Regions from separate parts of the Paraburkholderia sp. SECH2 genome, predicted to be linked through region 2. Evidence: riboswitches for the same ligand, from Rfam matches in the RefSeq annotation. Region 2 holds a riboswitch; each other region holds the start of a gene.
The links. Region 2 has a riboswitch for cobalamin ahead of cobG (precorrin-3B synthase). Riboswitches for the same ligand answer to the same signal wherever they lie in the genome.
Positions count from the first base shown of each region.

Region 1: linked by a shared signal. The riboswitch ahead of M0D66_RS20330 (CbtB-domain containing protein) and the one ahead of cobG (precorrin-3B synthase) in region 2 are both predicted to bind cobalamin.
Region 3: linked by a shared signal. The riboswitch ahead of cobA (uroporphyrinogen-III C-methyltransferase) and the one ahead of cobG (precorrin-3B synthase) in region 2 are both predicted to bind cobalamin.

Region 1 is NZ_JALPRH010000012.1:25,681-32,924, reverse strand. Features, by position in the region: gene M0D66_RS20355 (alpha/beta hydrolase) at 1-16, shown strand, start outside; gene M0D66_RS20350 (MFS transporter) at 13-1,371, shown strand; gene M0D66_RS20345 (alpha/beta hydrolase) at 1,415-2,425, shown strand; gene M0D66_RS20340 (hypothetical protein) at 2,471-2,911, shown strand; gene M0D66_RS20335 (histidine phosphatase family protein) at 2,949-3,548, opposite strand; cobalamin riboswitch at 3,603-3,742, shown strand; gene M0D66_RS20330 (CbtB-domain containing protein) at 3,785-4,006, shown strand; gene M0D66_RS20325 (CbtA family protein) at 4,018-4,764, shown strand; gene M0D66_RS20320 (ABC transporter substrate-binding protein) at 5,144-6,328, shown strand; gene M0D66_RS20315 (VOC family protein) at 6,386-7,201, shown strand.
Region 2 is NZ_JALPRH010000005.1:96,657-103,900, reverse strand. Features, by position in the region: gene cobJ (precorrin-3B C(17)-methyltransferase) at 1-316, opposite strand, end outside; gene M0D66_RS11580 (precorrin-2 C(20)-methyltransferase) at 304-1,035, opposite strand; gene M0D66_RS11575 (precorrin-8X methylmutase) at 1,036-1,662, opposite strand; gene cobG (precorrin-3B synthase) at 1,655-3,124, opposite strand; cobalamin riboswitch at 3,217-3,396, opposite strand; gene cbiE (precorrin-6y C5,15-methyltransferase (decarboxylating) subunit CbiE) at 3,481-4,764, shown strand; gene M0D66_RS11560 (cobalt-precorrin-5B (C(1))-methyltransferase) at 4,764-5,852, shown strand; gene M0D66_RS11555 (cobalt-precorrin-6A reductase) at 5,849-6,571, shown strand; gene cobM (precorrin-4 C(11)-methyltransferase) at 6,623-7,244, shown strand, end outside.
Region 3 is NZ_JALPRH010000029.1:90,563-97,806, reverse strand. Features, by position in the region: gene cobN (cobaltochelatase subunit CobN) at 1-2,113, opposite strand, end outside; gene cobW (cobalamin biosynthesis protein CobW) at 2,120-3,220, opposite strand; cobalamin riboswitch at 3,404-3,677, opposite strand; cobalamin riboswitch at 3,757-3,985, shown strand; partial or broken gene cobA (uroporphyrinogen-III C-methyltransferase) at 4,209-4,925, shown strand; gene M0D66_RS38005 (cobalamin biosynthesis protein) at 4,902-5,459, shown strand; gene cobO (cob(I)yrinic acid a,c-diamide adenosyltransferase) at 5,456-6,058, shown strand; gene M0D66_RS32560 (cobyrinate a,c-diamide synthase) at 6,062-7,244, shown strand, end outside.

The DNA.
Region 1 (7,244 bases), on a different contig from region 2:
AGGATGCGAGCAATGAGCGAGGCGAGTTTGAATCGGCGTGACGATGCGGCGTCCGCTTTGGAGGCATCGAACGGACTGAGCCCCTCGATGGTGCGGCGCGCGATCTTTGCCTCAGTGCTCGGCAACGGGCTCGAGTGGTTCGATTTTCTGATCTACGGCTACTTCGCAAAGATCATCGCGCAGGTGTTCTTTCCTGGCGGCAGCGGTTTCGTGTCGATCATGCTGACGCTCGCCACGTTCGCCGTGGGCTTTATCGTGAGGCCGATCGGCGGCATTCTGCTCGGCATCTACGCGGACCGGGCAGGGCGGCGCAAAGCGCTCTCGCTGCTGATCATTTCGATGGCGGCGAGCACGCTGTTGATGGGCCTCACGCCGGGCTATGCCAGCATCGGCATCGCGGCGCCGTTGCTCGTGGTGCTCGCGCGGCTGTTGCAAGGGCTCTCGGTGGGCGGGCAGTTCGCGACGGCCTCGGCGATGCTGGTCGAGTACGCGCCGCCGCACAAGAAGATGTTCTACGGCAGCTTCAATATGTCGGCGCAGGCGTTCGCGTTGCTGCTTTCGTCAGGCGTCGGTTATCTGCTGACCACGCAGCTCACGCATGAGCAACTGGTGGCGTGGGGCTGGCGCCTGCCGTTTCTGTTCGGCGCATTGGCGGGGCCGTTCGGTTTCTACATCCGGCATCGGGTGGCGGAATCGCCGGAGTTCGAGCGCTTGCTCGATCAAAAGGACAAGCCGCTGCGCGTGACGGTGCGCCAGTTCTTCCGCGATAACGGCGACGCGGCGATCTGTGCGATGGGCGTGATCATCATCGGCGCGGCGACCAATTATGTGTGGCACTCGTATCTGTCGGTGTATGTCGAGCGGCAATTGCATCTGCCGCTGTCCACCGCGCTGCTCGGCGCGTTCGTGTCGGGCGTGCTGAATCTGTTCCTGTTTCCGCTGTCCGGCAAGCTTGCCGATCGTTACGGCGCGTACCGGCTGTTCTATCCGATTGTGATCACGTGGATGGTGTGCGTGTATCCGCTGTATCACTTCGTCGTGACGAATCCCACGCCGGGGCATCTGTTCATCGCGCAGATGGTCGCAACGGTGTTCCTTGCCGCCATGTCCGGTTCGCACCCCGGCATGCTCGCGACGCTGTTTCCGGTGCGCAGCCGTTCGGCGGGCGTGGCGCTGTCGTACAACATTGCGGTGACGCTGTTCGGCGGCATGGCGCCGCTCACCATCACCGCTTTGACGCACCTGACCGGCAGCAGTCTGACGCCGGCGTTCTACCTGATTTTTGCCGGTTTCGTGTCGCTTGCGATGGTGTATTTCACGCGCTCGGGACGTGAGCCGGGCGGCGCAACGGCGAAGTTCGTCACGCGTTAACCGCCACTAGCCAGACTGATTAGATGACTCACGAGCTTATTGCATGACCCAGCCTTTGATTACCGATGACGAACGCGCGCCAAATGAACGTCCGGTTGCCGTCGTCGCGAGCCGGCATCTGAGTGTCGCGACGCTTGCGGGTAGCGGCACCGTGCCGGTGTTCGCGAACGGCGACTGGCTTGCGCCGACGCATGACGTCAAGCGTGCCGTGATTCTGATTCACGGACGCCTGCGAAATGCGGACACGTACTTCAATCTGGCGGAGCGCGCGTGCGCACTGGCTGGTGGCGATGCGGCCGATACGCTGCTGATCGTGCCGCAGTTCCTCGCGAGTGCCGACGTTGGCGCGCATGCGTTACCGCCATCCACGCTGCATTGGGAATGGACTAGCTGGATGGGCGGCGACAACGCCGAAGGTCCGGCGCCGCTCAGTTCGTTCGATGTGCTCGACGCCATTCTGCAGACGCTGGCGTCGCGTGAGCAGTTTGCGTCGCTGACCGAGGTGGTGATCGCCGGGCATTCGGGCGGTGGCCAGGTGGTGCAGCGCTATGCCGTGGTGACGCGCGGTGAGGCGCCGCTCGTCGCGCGCGGAATTGCGCTGCGCTATGTGGTCGCGAATCCTTCGTCGTACGTGTACTTCGATGCGATGCGGCCGACAGCATCAGGTGAATTCGTGGCGTTCGATGCGACGGCATGTCCGTCGTTCAATCGCTGGAAGTATGGGCTCGAAGATTTGCCGGCCTATGCTTCGAGCGACGGTGATTCGAGCTCCGCTGATGCGCTCGAATCACGCTATGCGCGTCGTGACGTCACCGTGCTGCTCGGCGGCGCGGATTGCGATCCGCAGCATTCGGCACTTGACCGTTCATGCGCTGCGCAGACGCAAGGCGAGCATCGGTTGGAGCGCGGATTGGCTTACGCGCGCTATATGGCGTCGCGGGATCCGGAAGGGGCTGCGAAGCATCGTACGTTTGTGATCGACGGCGTCGGGCACGACGCGAAGGGGATTTTTGCATCGGCGCAGGGGCTGGCGGCGTTGTTCGGCAAGGCATGAACCGTGCTACGGAGATAAGGCCAGCTTTCAAAGGACTGTGCCGACATGAACAAGACCCGAATTCTCGCGGCCGCGATCGCCGCTGTATCACTTGGCGCATTGCTGCCGTGCAGCGCGAATGCTGACGATGCGCCTAGCCCGTGTGCATCGCTCAAACGGATCGTCGCGGCGGCGCCGGACGGCCTGGCTTCGCTGACACCGGATGACGGCAAGGGCGTCGCGCAACCCTACGGCGATGACGCCCAGTGTTCGGCGAGCCGCGGGAGTTATCAATGCACGTGGACGCCGCATCACGACGCCGGTTCGAGCGCGGACGCGCTGCAGGGTGTCGCGGCGGACATCGCCTCGTGCCTGCCGGACGCGACGCATGATCAGAATTCACCGGGACGTCAGCATTTTTATCTTGGCACGCGCGCCAAACGGACCGATATCACGTTGACGCGGGCTGATTCGAGCAAGTTGAGGCTGGTTGTATCGGGCAAGTGAGCGGGCACGTGCGTTTCGGACTATCCGAGCGTAGCCGTTATTGTGATGCTGGCCACCATGTCCAGCCGCGTCGCGAGCGTCGCAACTCGACCATCGAGAGCGGCGCGATTTCGATGTGCGGAAACACGCCCGGCGGCGCGCCGAGTGCATGAACGATCGCGGCCCGGATCACAGGCGCGTGCGTGACGGCGACCACGGTCTGTGTGTTGCCTTGTATGACGTCCTCGCTCAACGCACCGTTTAGCGCATCGAGCCACTGTCCCACCCGCTTCACGAGTTGACTGAACGACTCGCCGCCGTGCGCGGCCGTGTCGGGATCGTGTGTCCATGCGGCGAGGTCGTGTGGTGCTTCGACCGCGAGATCGGCAAGGCGGCGGCCGTGCCACAGGCCGTAGTCCATATCTGCCAGCCGCTCGTCGACCGACGCCGCGGCACCGAGCCCCAAGGCCGACGCCGTGTCGCGCGCACAAACCGCAGGGCTGACGAAAACTGCCGCGTCATCCGGAATCGACAGACGCGCTCGTGCGGCGGCGGCTTCGGCGAGGCCGCGTGCGTCGAGCGGGTCGTCGGCAGGGAAGCGGCCCGCGCGCATCGCCGCGGTCGATGCGTGGCTGATCAGTAACAGCCGTATGTCCATTCAATTGATTTCCATAAAGACCGGACTAGAGCGGGACGCCGCGTACATGCTTTGCATTGCCGGGAGGCAAAGTTTAGCGCGTAGAATAGCGTCACTGCGAAGCACGGAAGCCGGTGAGAGCCCGGCGCGGTCGCGCCACTGTAATCGGCATTCATGAGCCGAAAGCCAGACCTGAGCTTCGCACCATCCCTCTTCAATCGACTATCGGGGCGCGTTACCCCCAGGAGATGTCCATTATGTCCAACGCTGTTTTCGATTCCACGACACAGCCCGTCGCCCAACCCACGCCGATTCCGCTGCGTGAACTGCTGCCTTGGGTCGTGTTCGGCGGCTTGCTGCTGTTGCTCGCGCTGTATTTCGTTGGTGCGGAGCAGGGCGCCACGTCGCTGGTGCCCGGCATGTATGTGCACGAATTCGTGCACGACGGCCGCCATCTGCTCGGCTTTCCCTGCCACTAACGGAGTCGAACATGGTCGGTAAATTGTTGGTACGCGGGATGCTTGCAGGCATCGCCGCGGGATTGCTCACGTTCGGCTTCGCGAGATTGGTGGGCGAACCGCAGGTCGATCAGGCGATTTCCTTCGAGGAAAAGGCCGACGCCGCCAAAGGCGAAGCGCCCGAACCCGAACTGGTGAGCCGCGGCACCCAGGCGGGTCTCGGACTGTTGACGGGCGTGGTGACGTACGGCGCCGCGTTCGGTGGGCTGTTCTCGCTGGTGTTCGCGTATGCGTATGGCCGCGTCGGTACGCTGAGTGCGCGCGCGTTGTCCGCATGGCTCGCGCTTGGCGCGTTTATCACGCTGGTGATTGTCCCGAACATCAAGTACCCGGCGAATCCACCCTCGGTGGGCGACCCCGAGACGATCGGGATGCGGACCGGCTTGTTCTTCCTGATGATTGCGATCTCGCTGGCTGCAATGGTGTTTTCGCTGAAGGTTCGACGCCGCGCGGCACTGAAGTTGGGCGCATGGAATGGTTCGATCGTGGCGGGCGTGGTGTTCGTTGCGATCATTGCGGCCGTGCAACTGTCGATGCCGACGATCAACGAAGTGCCGGCGGCTTTCCCGGCGGTGCTGTTGTGGAAATTCCGCGTCGCGGCCATCGGCATGCAGGTGATTATGTGGACGACCGTTGGACTGCTGTTCGGCGCGCTCGTTGAGCGCAGCAAATTGCTGGCTCCCGCGAGCCGCAGCGCCGCGAAGTCTGCTTACCTTTGATGTGAACGGCGTGACCGTGCGAGCCGCGGTCACGCCGACGTGCAGCGCGAGAGAAGCCAAATACATCAAGTACTTGGCGCGTTTGCCGGAATGTTATCCACAGGCTTGTGAACGTTTTCTGTGGATAAGCCACCCCTCTGCAATGCGCCGCTCCGCGCCAACCGTGTCGGCGATCATCGCTGCGTCTCCCCGCACCGCAAGCAACAAACCGATCTGCGTCAAGCACTTAGGTACGATGCCCCGTTGTTATCAACAACCCTATGAACATTTTCTGTGGACAAGTGCCATGGCTGCATAACGTTATGCAAATCGCTTGGTTGCCCGAAGCCGGGGCACATCCGACACTCACTCCAATCTCAAGCAAACCGAGCCTGGAGCCATGTCGAACCCATCAAGCCTGCGCCCATCGTGGGCCACTCGCCTCACGGCACTTCTGCTGCTGGCCGCATCGGCGATAACGACAACAACGGCCATCGCCGCGCCACCTTCGGGCGATCCGATCCTGATAGGCGTCAGCGGCCCGCTGACCGGCCAGAACGCTCAGTACGGCGCGCAATGGAAAGCTGGTTTCGATCTTGCATTAGATGAGATCAACAGCCACAACGGCATCAACGGCCGTCCGCTGAACTACGTCTTCGAAGACAGCCAGAGCGATCCACGCCAATCCATCACGATCGCGCAGAAATTCGTCAACGACCCGCGCATCCTGATCGAACTCGGCGACTTCTCGAGTCCCGCTTCGATGGCGGCGTCGCCGATTTATCAGCATGCGGGCCTCGTGCAACTCGGTTTCACCAACTCGCATCCTGACTTCACCAAAGGCGGCGACTACATCTGGAGCCCATCGGTCAGCCAGGCCGACGCGCAGCCGCTGCTTGCCGACCTCGCCGTGAAAACGCTCGGCCTCAAGCGCATCGCCGTGCTCTATCTGAACACCGACTGGGGACGCACCAGCAAGGACGTCTTCGTCAAAGCCGCCAATGAACGCGGCGCGCAAGTCGTTGCGGCCGAAGGCTATCAGTCGGCCGAGAAAGATTTCCGCGCGACGCTGGTGCGCGTGAGCGCTGCGAATCCGGATGGCATCGTGCTGATCTCGTACTACTCCGACGGCGCGCAGATCGCCCGCCAGGCGAGAACGAGCGGCATCAACCTGCCGATTGCTGCGGCCAGTTCCGTGTATTCGCCGAAATTCCTCGAACTCGGCGGTGAGGCCGTCAATGGCGTGGCGACGAACACCAGCTTCTTCCCCGGTGAATCCGGGCCTGAAGTGCAAAGCTTCGTTAAACGCTTCGAGGCGAAATACCACCGCGAGCCGGACGCGTTCAACGCGTATGCGTATGACGCCGTCATCATCGCCGCCTATGCGCTGCGCGCCGGCGGTCCTGACCGCAAGGCCGTGCGCGATGCGCTGCCGAAGCTGCACGACATTCCGAGCGTCGTGTTCGGCAAGGCCAATTTTGATCCGGCGACGCGTCGTGTGATCGGCGTGAAAAACATCAACGTGGTGGTGAAGAACGATAAGTGGACGTTGCTTGAGAGTAAGGCGACGGTTGCGCAGAAGTAGGCGTTCCGCTAGCGGTCTTGCGCTCCGAACATTCACAACATTCACGACTTTTGCGCCATGAGCCTTTTACTCGACCACATTGTGATTCGCGTCCACGATCTGACGCAGACCATTGAAAACTTCACTGCGCTCGGTTTCACCGTGCAGCAAGGCGGCACCCATGCCGATGGCGTGACGCATAACGCGCTGATCGGTTTCGCCGACGGCAGTTACATCGAGCTGATCGCTTTCTTGCAAGCGGCGCCGCAGCGTCGCTGGTGGGATGTGGGGCAGCGTCATGGCGATGGATTTGTTGATTACGCGTTGTTGCCGTCGAGCGTGGGTGCTGTGATTGACGCTGCGCACGGACGAGGTCTGCTATACGACGGTCCGCAGGCAGGTGGGCGTGTGCGTCCGGATGGCGCGCGGCTCGAGTGGCAGACCGGCCGGCCGCAAACCAGCGACTTGCCGTTCCTGTGCGGGGATATCACGCCGCGTCATCTGCGTGTCGCTGAGGGCGCGGTGCGTGAACATGCGAACGGCGTGCGAGGGGTGGCGAGTTTGACGGTCGCTGTGAATGATCTGACGACGAGTTTGCAGCGGTATCGGGCGTTGCTCGGCATCGGTGAAGGGGAGACGCGGACGGTGGCCTTGGCGGGGCTAGGAGCGGTGTCGGCGACGGTGTCGATTGGTGATACGTCCGTTGTGTTGCTGAGCCCCGTGCACGTCGATGCCGCGAGCGTTACCGCCGAGGGCGCGGCGTTGCGCCGGCAATTGGCCACGCGTGGGGAAGGGGTGTTGGGTGTCGCTTTGCGCGCTGATGGTAAAGCACAGCCGCAGGTGCTCGACCGTGATCGCACGCATGGCGCGTGGTTCGAGATCGCCGCAGGGTGAGGGGAATCGCCCTTCGGCGCGCAGCGCTTGGTAAGTTAAGTGG
Region 2 (7,244 bases):
CAAGGCCGCCGAGCAAGGGCACGACCGCACTGCCATCTTCTGCAACGGCCAGCACCGGCGGCTCGACGCCCTTATTCGACAGCAAGGGCGCCACGCAACGGATCACGATCCCGGCGGCGCACAACGCGATGATCGGCGTGCCGCGCGCATACAGATCACCCAGGTGCGCGCGGAGCTCCGTGTACGAGACGTCAGCCTCGACTCGGCCCTGCAAGGCATGAACCTGGCATCCGGCATACAGCATCTGGATACGCCGTGCGGTCTCCAACGCGCCCGCACCGAGAATCACGATCGCGGGTGGCGTCAACCTTGCCATTTTTCCCCCGGCACCACGAGCAGCGAAAAATACGGCGAGGCCATCGGATCGACTTCGTCGAGCGGCACGATGCGCTGATTGCCCATGGTCGCGCGTTCGACGTAAAGCGCACGATGCGCGAGCCCCAGTTCGCCGAGCACGCGCCGCACCTTATCGAAATTGCGGCCGAGCTTCATGATGACCGCAGCATCCGCATCGGCGAGACGTCGGCGTAGTTCGTCTTCGGGCAACACGCCGGAGAGCACCGACAGACTCTGATTGCGATACACCAGCGGCGAGCCAAGTACCGCTGCGCCGCCGAGCATCGAGCACACACCGGGCACGACTTCAGCCTCGAACCGGGCTGCGAGGCGGTCGTGCAAATACATGTACGAGCCGTAGAAAAACGGATCGCCTTCGCAAATCACCGCGACGTCGCGGCCCGCGTCGAGATGGCCGGCGACGACCTCCGCAGCGGTATCGTAGAAGTCGGCGATGATCGCTTCATACGACAGCGGCGGCTCGAGCGCTTCGGTCGTGACGGGATAGACGAGCGGCAGATGCTGTTGAGCGTCATGCAAATGCGCCTCGATGATGCTGAAGGCGTTGCCCTTCTTACCCTTCGCGACGAAATACGCGACCACGGGTGCCGCTTTCAGCAAACGCAGCGCTTTCAGCGTGATGAGTTCCGGGTCGCCGGGGCCGACGCCGAGTCCGAATAAACGTCCTTGCACGGTCATTTACTCGACCTCCGTCGCGAGCGCGTTCACAGCAGCGGCCGCCATCGCGCTGCCGCCGCGTCGTCCGTGAACCACGACGAAGGGCACGCCGCGGCTGTCTTCGGCCAGCATCGCTTTCGATTCGGCCGCGCCGACGAAACCGACCGGAAAGCCGAGGATCAGCGCGGGCTTTGGCGCACCGGCATCGAGCATATCGAGCAGATGAAAGAGGGCGGTCGGCGCATTGCCGATCACGACGACGCTGCCGGCCAGCTGCGGCCGCCACAATTCGAGCGCGGCGGCCGAGCGCGTATTGCCGAGTTCGCGCGCGAGCGCAGGCACGTCCTGATGCGTGAGCGTGCAGATCACGTTGTTGTTCGCGGGCAGTCGAGCGCGCGTGATGCCTTGCGCCACCATGCCGGCGTCGCACAGAATCGGCGCGCCTTGCGCGAGCGCCGTACGGCCCGCGGCGCCTGCGCCTTCGGAAAACTGAAGATCTTCAACGACGTCGATCATGCCGCAGGCGTGGATCACGCGCACCGCGAGTTTCTCGAGGTCGGCAGGGATACGCGATAAGTCGGCCTCCGCACGTATCGTCGCGAAGGATTGGCGATAGATCTCCTGACCGTCGCGAATGTAATCAAGCATCTGAGGGGCTCCGGGCCGGGTGTGCCAATGGGTCGAGCATATCGGCGGCCTGTTCGATCGTGAGTTGGTGCGCGACGCACGAGCCGAAACCCGGCTGGCCGTCGCGGCGATAAAGGTCGTAGGTGCCGGGCGCCGCGGCCAGCAGCGTGTACGGCGCGCAATGTGCGGCGGCGCATGAGCGCGGACAGCCGCTCAGATGGACGTCGACGCCGTCGGGCAGGCGATCCGCTAGAAGTAACGCGTCGGCTTTGGTGTTAGCGAGGCTTTTCGCGCAGCCTGTGGAACCGGCGCAGGCGATTAAGTGCGTAATGGGTTGTGCGGGATCGCAGGCGAGCCCCAGCGCATTCATTTCAGCGAGCACGGCGGGCGCGGCATCGGCAGCGATATCGGGCAGTAATACGCTTTGCCAGGGCGTCATGCGCAGCGTGCCGTTGCCTTGCTGTTGCGAGAGCGTGGCGAGGCCGCGCAAGGTCGTGGCGTCGAGGCGTCCGAGCGGCGGTTGGCCGCCTACGTGCAGCATTCCCACAACTCGCTGTGCGTGCGCGCCGAGTCGCAAAGTGGCATCGGCAGGTGTGGGGCGTTGCCAGTTTGCAAGCGATGTGTCGCGTGACAGCGGGAAATCGACGTACGTTTGAGCGTGCTGCAATACGGCGTCGATGGAATGCGCGGCGAGCAGGTGACGCATGCGCGTGTCATCTGGAGCGGCCAGATCGAGGAACGTGTGCAGCAGCGCGCAGACGAGGTCTGTGACTTGCGAAGGCAGCACGGCGGCGAGAGCGCCGGCGTAGTTCGGACGAGAATGGTCAACGGCGCTATGCGCGATGTGTTGGAAGGCATCGGAGTTCGCCGCAGCTGACGGGCAACCCGCCAATCCGAACACAAATCGCACACCGTCTTCGGCCTGCATGGCTGCTAGCCAGACATCGTGCGGATGATCCAACCTGGCAAGGCGCTCACCACCATCGAGCAGTAGCGCGAATTTCGGCGATAGCGCCGCGAAACGCGGTTCGGATTGCAGCAAGGTGAGCAGTTCGACGCAAAGCGGCCTTGTATCGAACAGCGCAAACGGATCGCGTCCGGCAGTCGGGCTCACCATCAGATTGCGCACATCGTCCGCCGAGGTCGCTACCAGCACGCCGGAAGCATCCACCGCACCGCCCGTCGGAATCGGCCCAAGCCCCGCATCGACCAGCGCCGCGATCAACGCCGCCTCATGCCCGCTTCGCACACCACGCACCTGCAGATTCGCGCGATTGGTCAGCTCGACCACACCCGCCGCATGCCGCTCACTGACATCAGCAATCACCGCCGCCTGCGCCGCGCTCAACTCGCCTCCGGGCAATTTAATCCGGCAAATCCCCCCATCACGCGCCGCGACGATGCGCAGCAGCCCCGGACACGCCGAGGGCCGCAGCACGAGAGCCGCGTCGGGCAAAGCAGTGGAGGGCGAAGCTTGATTCAAGACGGACACCGGGTTGAGCGTCGCGCGACGGCCCGAGCAAGCCGCAAAGCGGCCCTTGCTACGGCATCGGTACACCCCGCCCGATGTAGGCTGGCACGAACAGTCTGGCCGGCAGGTCTCCTGGCTGGCAGGTCATGGTCCGCCGCGGCCTTCCCGGTCGAACCAGTGGCGCGGAGCGCAGGCGGACTCGCTGCATACAGTTGCGGGGGCAGCCACAGCGACACTGTGTTCCCTCTTCGGCCCCGAAGGGCACCGGCGGCTGTATTATGCCTTTTTTCGAACAGTACAACGAGGCTGGACGCTTTGATCGGCGTGGCACAGCGGATTATTTGAAGATACAGAAAGAGGATGGATGCATGCCGGCGTGGCTGACCGTGGTGGGCATAGGCGATGACGGCTTCGCCGGCTTGGGGAGGCCCGCGCGGCGCGCTTTGCTGGAAGCGTCGGTGGTTTATGGCGGTGAACGTCATCTGGCGATGCTGCCCGCGCGCCTCGCCGCGCGCCGTGCGGCATGGCCGAAGCCGTTCGATCTCGCGCCTTTGCTGGCGGAGCGGACAGGGCCCGTGTGTGTGCTGGCGAGTGGCGACCCGATGCTGTTCGGCGTCGGCGCAACGCTCGCGCGGCACTTGCCGGCAGGGGAGTTGCGGGTGCTGCCCGCGCCCTCGTCGTTGTCGCTGGCGGCCGCGCGGCTTGGCTGGCCGTTGCAGGATGTCGCCACGGTTTCGCTGGTGGGAAGGCCGTTGCCGACGCTGAATGCTCATTTGCACGACGGCGCGCGCGTCTTCGTGCTGAGTGCCGACGGGCGTACGCCTGCCGCGCTGGCCGAACTGTTGAATGCACGCGGTTTCGGCGCGACGCGGATGACCGTGCTGGAACATCTGGGCGGTGATCTGGAGCGGTGCATAGATGGCCGCGCGCACCAGTGGCCCGCAGGGGAAGTGGCGGCGCTGAACCTGATCGCGCTTGAATGCCGCGCAACGGAAGGCGCGCCGCGTTTGCCGCTGACCGTCGGCTTGCCTGACGACGCCTTTCGCCACGACGGTCAGTTGACCAAGCGCGACGTCCGCGCGATTACGCTGGCGCGCCTCGCGCCGACGCCCGGCGAATTGCTATGGGATGTGGGCGCGGGCAGCGGCTCGATTGGCATCGAATGGATGCGCGCACACCCGACCTGCCGCGCGATCGCGATCGAAGGGCACGCGGAGCGGCAGCGCTTCATCGAACACAATCGCGATGCGTTGGGCGTGCCGGGTTTGCAACTGGTGGCCGGCCGCGCGCCTGATGCGTTGGAAGGTTTGGCTGTGCCGGATGCCGTGTTCATCGGCGGTGGCGTGACGGTGCCGGGTGTGCTTGACGCCTGCTGGGCGCGTCTGCGCGACGGCGGACGTCTGGTGGCCAATGCCGTGACCTTGCAAGGCGAGGCAGCGCTGGCGGCGTGGCGTGAGCAACACGGCGGCACGTTGACTCGCATCGCGCTGGCTGACGCGCAGCCGCTCGGCGGCTTCGATACGTGGCGCCAGGCGTTGCCGATTACGCTGCTGGAGGTTACGAAGCTGGCCAGCAGCGCGGACGGCACCTCAAGCACGAGCGCCGCATCCAGCACGTCCACCAGTTCAGCCGACTCACCATTCCATCCGTAATGCGCGAAGAAACGCCCGAACAACCCGCGCCGCTGCGTAGCGGCTACACGACCGGCAGTTGCGCCACCGCGACGTCGCTCGCGGCCGCGCGTCTGTTGCTCGCGGGTATCGTCAGCGAGGTCGCGGAGATCGTGTTGCCGAAGGGCCGGCTCGTGCCGATGCCACTGGTGTTCTGCCGCCTGACCGCCGATGGCGCGGAAGCCGGCACAGTAAAAGACGCAGGCGACGATCCCGACGTGACGCACGGCGCGATCGTATTCGCCCGCGTGCGTTTGCTTGCCGAACCGGGTGTGATATTCCGCGCGGGGCCAGGCGTTGGCACGGTGACACGCGCCGGCCTCACGCTGCCAGTCGGCGAACCAGCGATCAATCCCGTCCCTCGCAAGATGATGACCGAACATCTGACCGAACTCGCCGCGGAACATGGATACGCAGGCGGCTTCGAAGTAACGATTGGCGTCGAAGGCGGCGAAGCACTCGCACTGAAAACGATGAACCCGCGCCTCGGCATTCTCGGCGGTTTGTCGATTCTCGGCACCACCGGCATCGTGCGGCCGTTCTCGTGCTCGGCCTATATCGCCTCGATTCATCAGGGCATCGACGTCGCGCGTGCGAACGGTTACCTGCATCTCGCGGCCTGCACCGGCAACGCAAGTGAAGACGCGATGCGCGCGCATTACGGTCTGCCGGACATCGCACTGATCGAAATGGGCGACTTCGTCGGCGCGGTGCTCAAACATATGAAGCGCGCGCCGGTCGAGCGCTTGAGCGTGTGCGGCGGCTTCGGCAAACTCAGCAAATTGGCAGCCGGGCACCTCGATCTGCATAGCCGCAATTCGAGCATCGATCTGGAACGGCTTGCAACATGGGCCGCCGAATATGGCGCCGACGACGCGTTACAAGCGGCGATCCTCGCCGCCAATACGAGCCAGCAGGCGGTCGCGTTGGCGCATGCGCAACACGTGCCGCTCGGCAACATTGTCTGCCAGCATGCGCTGGCTGTAGCGCGCGATATCGTGCCGCCGCAGGTCGCGGTCGAAATGTTCGCGATTGACCGCCAGGGCAATCTGATCGGGGTCGCGCAATGACAAGCATTCTGCTGCTCGGCGGAACCGGCGACGCCTTGCGAATCGCGAGGCAACTCGGCCCTGAGCACGTGTACAGTCTCGCGGGCCTCGGAAAGGTGCCGGACGATTTGACATGCGAGGTGCGCGTAGGCGGCTTCGGTGGCAGCGAAGGCATGGCGCGTTATATCGAGGACAAACGCATTAGCCTCGTAATCGACGCGACACATCCCTACGCCGCGCAGATCAGCGCCAATGCCGCGAAAGCGAGCAGTGCGGCGCGCGTACCGTGCTGGGCGCTGCGTCGCGCGGGCTGGCAGCCGCAAGCCGGCGACGACTGGCGCGTGGTCGGCGATTGGCCAGAACTCACGGCCGCGCTAGCCTCATTCAATCGCCCGCTGTTCACACTTGGCCGCGAACCGCTCGCGCATCTCGACGAAATCCGGCCGCAGCAATTCTGGACCGTACGCTGCCTCGAAGCACACGAAACCAATCCACGTGCGCGAATTCTGGCGACACGCGGCCCGTTTACGCTCGAAGGCGAGCGAGCGTTGTTCGACGCCGAAGCATTCGATGTCGTCGTCAGCAAAAACAGCGGCGGCAGCGCCACCGAAGCGAAACTCGAAGTCGCGCGCGAACGTAGCCTGCCGGTGGTCATGCTGCGGCGTCCTGCATTGCCTGCAGTCGATCGCGAGTTTGCAAACGTGGCCGACTTGCTGGAAGCATTGCAAGTCTCAGGTTAAGTGGCGCATGTCATGCATGACATGCCGGCCAAACGAATCATGGAGTAGTGAATGACGGTGTTTTTTATCGGCGCGGGTCCCGGCGACCCGGAACTGATCACGGTGAAAGGGCAACGCCTTGTGCGCACCTGCCCGGTGATCCTGTATGCCGGCTCGCTGGTGCCGGCCGCTGTACTCGAGGAGCATAGCGCGGAGCAGGTCGTGAACACCGCCGAACTCGACCTCGATCAGATCATCGCGTTGCTCAAGGCCGCACACGACAAAGGCCAGGACGTGGCACGCGTGCATTCCGGCGACCCGTCCTTGTACGGCGCGATCGGCGAGCAGATCCGCAGACTTCGCGAACTCGATATTCCCTATGAAATCGTGCCCGGCGTGACGGCAACCGCGGCATGCGCGGCGACACTCGGCTGCGAACTCACCTTGCCCAATATTTCGCAAACGCTGATCCTCACGCGCTTTGCAAGCAAAACGACGATGCCGGAAGGCGAACAACTCGGCGACCTCGCGAGACATCGCGCGACGATGGCGATTCACCTCGGCGTGCGCCATCTCGCGCGCATCGTCGATGAACTACGGCCGCACTACGGCGGCGCGTGCCCGATCGCAGTGATCTATCGCGCCAGCTGGCCGGATGAAGAAAAAATCACCGGCACGCTAGACGACATAGTCG
Region 3 (7,244 bases), on a different contig from region 2:
CAGGCGACTGCCCGAACGTATGCAAGCCGTCGCGAATCTGCGCCTCCTTCAACTCGCACAGCCACGCATCGACGCGCGTCAGCAGCGCATCTTCATCGTCCAGACCGTTCGGCTCCGCGAGACTCAACTCGTCATGCAGCTTGTGCTCGACGATGGTCGCGAGAATCGTGCGCCTCAACAGTTTCGAACGGCGCGGGTCGACCATCAGTGCTTCATAGTATTCGTCGACCTGGCGCTCGAGGTCCTGCAACGGCCCGTAACTTTCGGCGCGCGTAAGCGGCGGCATCAGATGATCGATGATGACGGCCTGCGCGCGACGCTTCGCCTGACTGCCCTCGCCCGGATCGTTGACGATGAACGGATACAGATGCGGTATCGGACCGAGAATTAGATCGGGCCAGCAGGCATAACTCAGCGCGACGCTCTTGCCCGGCAGCCATTCGAGATTGCCGTGCTTACCGACATGCACGACCGCATCGATGCCGAACTGATGACGCAGCCAGAAATAGAAGGCAAGGTAGGCGTGCGGCGGCACGAGTTCGGCGTCGTGATAGCTCGCGTAATCGCCCTGCTCGCGTGAACGCGACGGCTGAATCCCAACGAACACCTGCCCACAACGCCAGCCCGCGATCATGAAACGGCCGCGCCGCAACGTTGGATCCTGCTCGGGCGAGCCCCAACGCGCGTTCAGCGCATTGCGAGCTTCCGCCGGCAACGCGTTGAAGTACACAAGATAGTCGTCGAGCGCGAGGCTTTGCAACGCAGGCCGCAAATCACGCACGACCGGATCGTTGGTCACGCCTTCGGTCAGCTTCTTCAACAGTGCGTCGCCGTCGGTGGGCAGCTCAGCCACGCGATATCCCTCATCACGCAACATTGACAGAAGTCCGACCACCGAGGCCGGCGTATCGAGCCCCACGCCATTGCCGATGCGCCCTTCGCTCATCGGATAGTTGGCAAGGATCAGCGCGAGTTTCTTGTCCGCGTTATCGAGCGTGCGCAGGCGGCACCAGCGGCGGCTCAGTTCGGCCAGAAAGCCGACGCGTTCGAGGTCCGGTTGGTAGCGGACCACATCGACTTCGGTATGCGGACAACGATAGGCGAGCCCCTTGAAGCTGATCGCCCGCGTGATGATGCGGCCGTCCACTTCCGGCAGCGCGATATGCATGGCGATATCGCGCGAGTTGAGCCCCTGATTGTCCTTGACCCAATCTTCACGATTACCGCCGCTAAGGATCACCTGGAGCACCGGCGCGTCACCGGCGAGCGCGAGCGGCTCGGGGTCGTCGATAGCAGACGCGGCGAATGCGGTTGTATTCAGCACCAGCGCGACATCATGTTGCGCGCACAACTGCTGTACGACGTCGCGGCTCATCGCGTCTTTAAGCGAAGTAATTGCGATCGGTAACGGATTCAGGCCTTGTGCTTCGAGCGCATCGATCAGGGCGTCGAACACCGCTGTGTTGGCCGCCTGCAGATGCGCCTTGTAGAACAGAATCGCGGCAACCGGTGCACCCTCCCGCCAGCGCGCCTGCCAGTCGGCAATGGTCGGCGTGTCCCGTTCGGGATGGTAGAGCGTCGCGGCAGGCAACGCGCGCGGCAGCGCGGGCTCGCGCCCCCAGCCAAGCGAGCGGTACGCGATAAAACGCAGGAAGGCCTCGGCATTCTGCGGGCCGCCTTCACGCAGATAGCGCCATAGCTGATGACACAGTTCGGCGTCGGCGGTGCTGCGCGCCAGCAGATTCGGGTCTTCCTGCAGATCGCCGGAGAACATCGCGAGCGTCTGCTGCTTGCGCTCGGCGAGAGCGACCACCTGCTCGATGCCGTACGGCCAGTACGCCTCGCCGCCGAGATGATCGACCACCACGACACGCGCATGCTGCAACACGTCTTCGACATAGAAATCGACCGAAGCCGGTTGCCGTAAATACGTGACGTTCGCAAGCCGCACGCTCGGAAAACCCTCGCCCAGACGCGGAAACACGCTCGCGAGCAATGACAGCGTGGTATCCGCGGAACTGAGCACCACGATATCGGCGGGCTGCTGATCGATCCGGATCACGCCCTGTGTATCGTCGACAAAACCGCCCGGCGTGGTGCGCAGCAGATGCATGACCGGTTACGCCTGTTGCGGCTGAGCGTTCGCCACGGCGCCCAAGGCGGCGTCGAATGCCTGTTGCAACGCGGCCTGGTCGAGGTCTTCGCCGATCAGCACAAAGCGGCTTTGTTGCTCGGCGCCCGTTTCACCCGCTTGCCAGCGCCGGTCGAAGTAACTATCGAATCGGCGGCCCACGCCCTGTATCACCAGACGCATCGCCGCACCCGGCAGCGCCGCGAAACCTTTGACGCGGTAAATCGTGTTGGTTTCGACGAGCCCTTGCAACGCGGCGATCACAGCTTCGCGCGACGAAACATTCGCGTGCACCACCACCGAATCGAACTCGTCGTGATGGTGATCGGCGTCTTCGGCCGAACCGTGATGGTCGTGGCGTAGATGGATTGTCTCTTCCGAGGCCGCTTCGAGACCCAGCAACGTATGCAGGTCGAGTTGCCCCATCTGCGCGCGCACGATCTTCACTTGCGGTGGAATTTCTTCGCGGATGATGGCTTCGACAGAAGCTTGATGCGCTTCGTCGAGCAGATCCGTTTTGTTCAGAATCACCAGATCAGCGGCCGACAATTGATCTTCGAACAATTCGTGCAGCGGCGATTCGTGATCGAGATTCGGATCGGCCTTGCGTTGCGCATCGACGGCGACCGGGTTGTCGGCGAACTGGCCGCTCGACGCGGCCGGGCCGTCTACCACGGTGACGACCGCGTCGACGGTAAAGCTATTCTTGATCTGCGGCCAGTTGAACGCCTGCACCAGCGGCTTCGGCAACGCGAGACCTGACGTTTCGATCAGCACGTGATCGATCTGCTCGCGGCGCTCCACCAGCTTTTCCATCACCGGGAAAAACTCCTCTTGCACGGTGCAGCACAGGCAGCCGTTCGCGAGTTCATACAGTTGCCCTTCGGCCTCAACGCCGTTCTCATCACAACCGATGCCGCAACCCTTGAGGATTTCCCCGTCGATGCCGAGTTCGCCGAACTCGTTGACGATCACCGCGATGCGCTTGCCGCCCGCATGCTGAAGAATGTGCCGCAGCAGCGTGGTCTTGCCGCTGCCGAGAAAGCCCGTGACGATGGTGACGGGGATCTTGCGCATTTGAGTTTGCATCGTGAGGTCCATCCGTAGGAGTTGCTCGTGCACGCCGAGGCATCGTGTATAGGCCGGGCAAACGGGGCACATACCCCAAACCACGACATTAACAAAACACGGGGACGAACAACGGCGTTGCCGAGGCAACCAAAAACTGGAAACGAGAATGAGGTCATGAACGCGCCACCGCATCCCCGCGATGGTCGTTCTTCGTAGTCTGGCCGGTATCCGGGCTGGCGAAAGCGCCGCTTCCCCTTCCCGGACGAGTGGTTTCTCGCCCAGTGGTTATATGCCGACGCGGCCTTGCGCGTGGACATCGAAGCCGGCTCCGCGGCGCTCAAGAACGCACCGCTTTTCGCTTACCGTTGCGGGGGCAGCACAGGTTGACCCGGTCCATTGCAGGTGGGCACCCTGTTTCCCGTTTAACTGCATGCGCACGAGCGCGCACACGAGCACCAAAGTGCGTGCGAGTTTAGGCCGAGCGCCCCCTGCCGTCAAGGAAACGCGGGCTTCGGCAAGGCCTTTCCACAGTGCCGGCGCGGCCTGCCGTGTGCTATCGTATGCGCGCGTTTGGTGCCCGCATATGCGATCGCATGTGCAGTTAAACGGGAAACAGGCCGCGCTCGCTGCGCTCAACCTGTGCTGTCCCCGCAACGGTAAGCGACCTGCGGTGCTTTCGCATCGCGCATGCGTTTTTGATGCCACTGTCCGACGAATCCGGACGGGAAGGCAAAACGCATGAGGCCGCCAGCCCGGATACCGGCCAGACGCGGAGGCAGCGAACGTCACGCTGCCGGCCGCCGGAATCCGCGAGGGACGGATGTGAAGGCGCTGAAGCACGACGTGGCGCGGCCGTTGGCGTTTTCCTGTGGGAAACGCGGCGAGCGGCGTTTTTCGTTGCGCGTAATCTGTTGCACCGCATGACCTCAATTTCTGCCGCCTCCGGCATCTTCGCGCCTCGCCCGCTCCCGCTTGTCACGACATGGCGTGCGCCATGCACGCCGCGATGAGCCGCGCCTGGCTGATCGGCGCCGGCCCCGGCGACGTCGAACTGATGACGCTCAAAGCGACGCGCGCGTTGGCGCAAGCCGATGTGGTGCTGGTCGACGATCTGGTGAATCCTGAGGTACTGCAGTTTGCGCGCGCCGACGCACTGGTCGTGTATGTCGGCAAACGCGGCGGCCATCCGTCGACGCCGCAGGCCGGCATCGTCGCGCAAATGCTCGAGCATTTGCGGGCGGGACGCAGCGTCGCCCGTTTGAAAGGCGGCGATCCGTTCGTATTCGGCCGTGGCGGCGAAGAACAAGAAGCGCTCCATGCCGCAGGCATTAGCGTCGACGTGATCAACGGCATCACCGCCGGGATTGCGGCGCCCGCGGCAATCGGCATTCCTGTGACGCATCGCGATCACGCGCAAGGCGTGGTGTTCGTCACCGGACACGGCGCCGGCAGCGGCGAGCCGGACTGGGCCGCGCTCGTCGCTACGCGAATGACGCTGGTGATTTACATGGGCATGCGGCGACTGAACGAAATCGTCGACACATTGCTCGCAGCCGGGATGAGCGCCGATACGCCGTGCGCCGCGATCGAATCGGCCACGCGCCCCGAGCAACGGCATGCGCTCGCGCGGCTCGGCGAGTTCGCCGATACGGTCTCGCGCGCCGGGCTCGGGTCGCCGGCGATCGTGGTGATCGGCGGTGTGGCGTCGCTGGCTTTGGCGCGGGATGCGGTGAAAGTCGGCAGCGAATCCCAGCGCCACGCAAGGAAAACGCTAACCGTCGGCATCGGTTGTCGTTTGCACAGCTCCGCCGAGGAAATCGAAACGGCTGTGCGCGCCACGCTCGGCTCGCATTCATTCGACGAAATCAGCGCGATCGCCTCGGTTGACGTCAAAGCCCACGAAACCGGCCTGCTCGAATTTTGCGCACGTCATGCGCTGCCGTTGAAGCTGTTCAGCCGTGAGCAGATTGCGGCGATCTCCGTGGAGGATCCGTCGGCGGCCGCACGCGAGCACCTCGGCATAGACGGCGTCTGCGAGCCGTGCGCCTTGCTCGCTGCGGCGACCGAATCTGATGCGGCCCATGCCTCAATTAGCTCAATGACCCCAGTTGCCTCGTTTGCAGCCGATACCGCCAACGCACGGCTACTCGTGCGCAAAACCGTACATGCCGGCATCACCGTCGCGATAGCATCGACCACCGCCCGCCTCGCCTGCGAACACGCAAACAACGACACTCAAGAACAGGACCTTCCATGAAGACCGATCCCGAATCGCATCAACGCATGACCGAACGCCGGCGCGAGGGCCACGAGAAAAAGCAGGCCAGCGCCACCGTCGAAAAAGGTCTGCTGATCGTCAATACCGGCACCGGCAAAGGCAAAACCACCGCAGCGTTCGGCATGGCCGTGCGCGTGCTTGGGCATGGCATGCGCCTCGGCGTCGTGCAGTTCATCAAGGGCGCGCTGCATACGTCGGAACGCGACTTTCTCGGCGCGATCGCCAATTGCGACTTCGTCACGATGGGCGACGGCTATACCTGGAACACGCAGAATCGCGACGCCGACATCGCCACCGCGCGCAAAGGGTGGAACGAAGCACGCCGCATGATCGAAAGCGGCGACTATCAGATGGTGATCCTCGACGAACTGAACACCGTGCTGAAGTACGAATACCTGCCGCTCGACGAAGTGCTGTCGGTACTGACCGGGCGCGCGGAGATGCTGCACGTGGTGGTGACCGGCCGTCACGCGCCGGACGCGCTGATCGAAGCCGCCGACCTCGTCACCGAAATGCGCATCGTCAAACACCCGTATCGCGAGCAAGGCGTGAAAGCGCAGCGCGGCGTGGAGTTCTGAGCGATGTCCGCTTGCCCCGCCCTGTTCATTAGCGCTCCCGCGTCGGGCCAAGGCAAGACCACGATTACCGCGGGTCTCGCGCGCTACCATCGGCGGCTGGGGCGACGCGTGCGCGTATTCAAAACCGGCCCCGACTTTCTCGACCCGATGATCCTCGCGCGTGCCAGCGGCACGCCGGTCCTGTCGCTCGATCTGTGGATGGTGGGCGAAACCGCCTGTCGCAACCTGCTCGCGCAGGCGGCGGCCGAAGCGGATCTGATCCTGATCGAAGGCGTGATGGGTCTGTTCGACGGCACACCGAGCAGCGCGGATCTGGCAACCACATTCGGCGTGCCGGTGCTCGCGGTGATTTCGGCGAAAGCGATGGCGCAGACCTTCGGCGCGGTCGCTTTCGGCCTTGCGCAATTCAAGCCGGAGGTACCGTTTTACGGCGTGCTCGCCAATCGCGTCGGCTCGCCAAGGCACGCGCAGATGCTCGAAGAGGCTTTGCCGCCAGACCTGCGCTGGTGCGGACACATCAGCGGCAACGACGAAATCGAACTGCCCGATCGCCATCTCGGCCTGCATCAGGCGGCGGAAATCGACGATCTGGACGCGCGTCTGGATCGTGCCGCCGATGCGCTCGCGCAAACCGCGCTGGCCGAATTGCCGCCGCCGGTCGAATTCGGCACGCCGATAGAAGAAGCGCCGCCGCGTCTTCTGGAAGGCAAGCGCATCGCCATTGCGCGCGATGCCGCGTTCTCGTTCATCTATCCGGCCAACGTCACGCTGCTGGAGACACTCGGCGCGCGCATCGACTACTTCTCACCGCTCGCCGACGAAGCGTTGCCGGAGCACGCCGACGCCCTGTACCTGCCAGGCGGCTATCCCGAACTGCATGCTGAATTGCTCGCTGGCAACACACGCAGTGCCGCAACGATCCGCGCACACGCTGCAGCAGGCAAACCGGTCGTTGCCGAATGCGGCGGTATGCTCTACCTGCTCGATGAGCTGACCGACACGGGCGGCACCACAACGCCGATGCTAGGCCTCCTGCCCGGCCATGCAACAATGCAAAAGCGCTTCACCGCGCTCGGCATGCAACAGATCGACAGTCTGCACGGTTCAATGACCGGCCACACGTTTCACTACTCGAAGCTGACGACGCCGCTCACGCCGCTGCGTACAGCCACCCGGCCAAATCTCG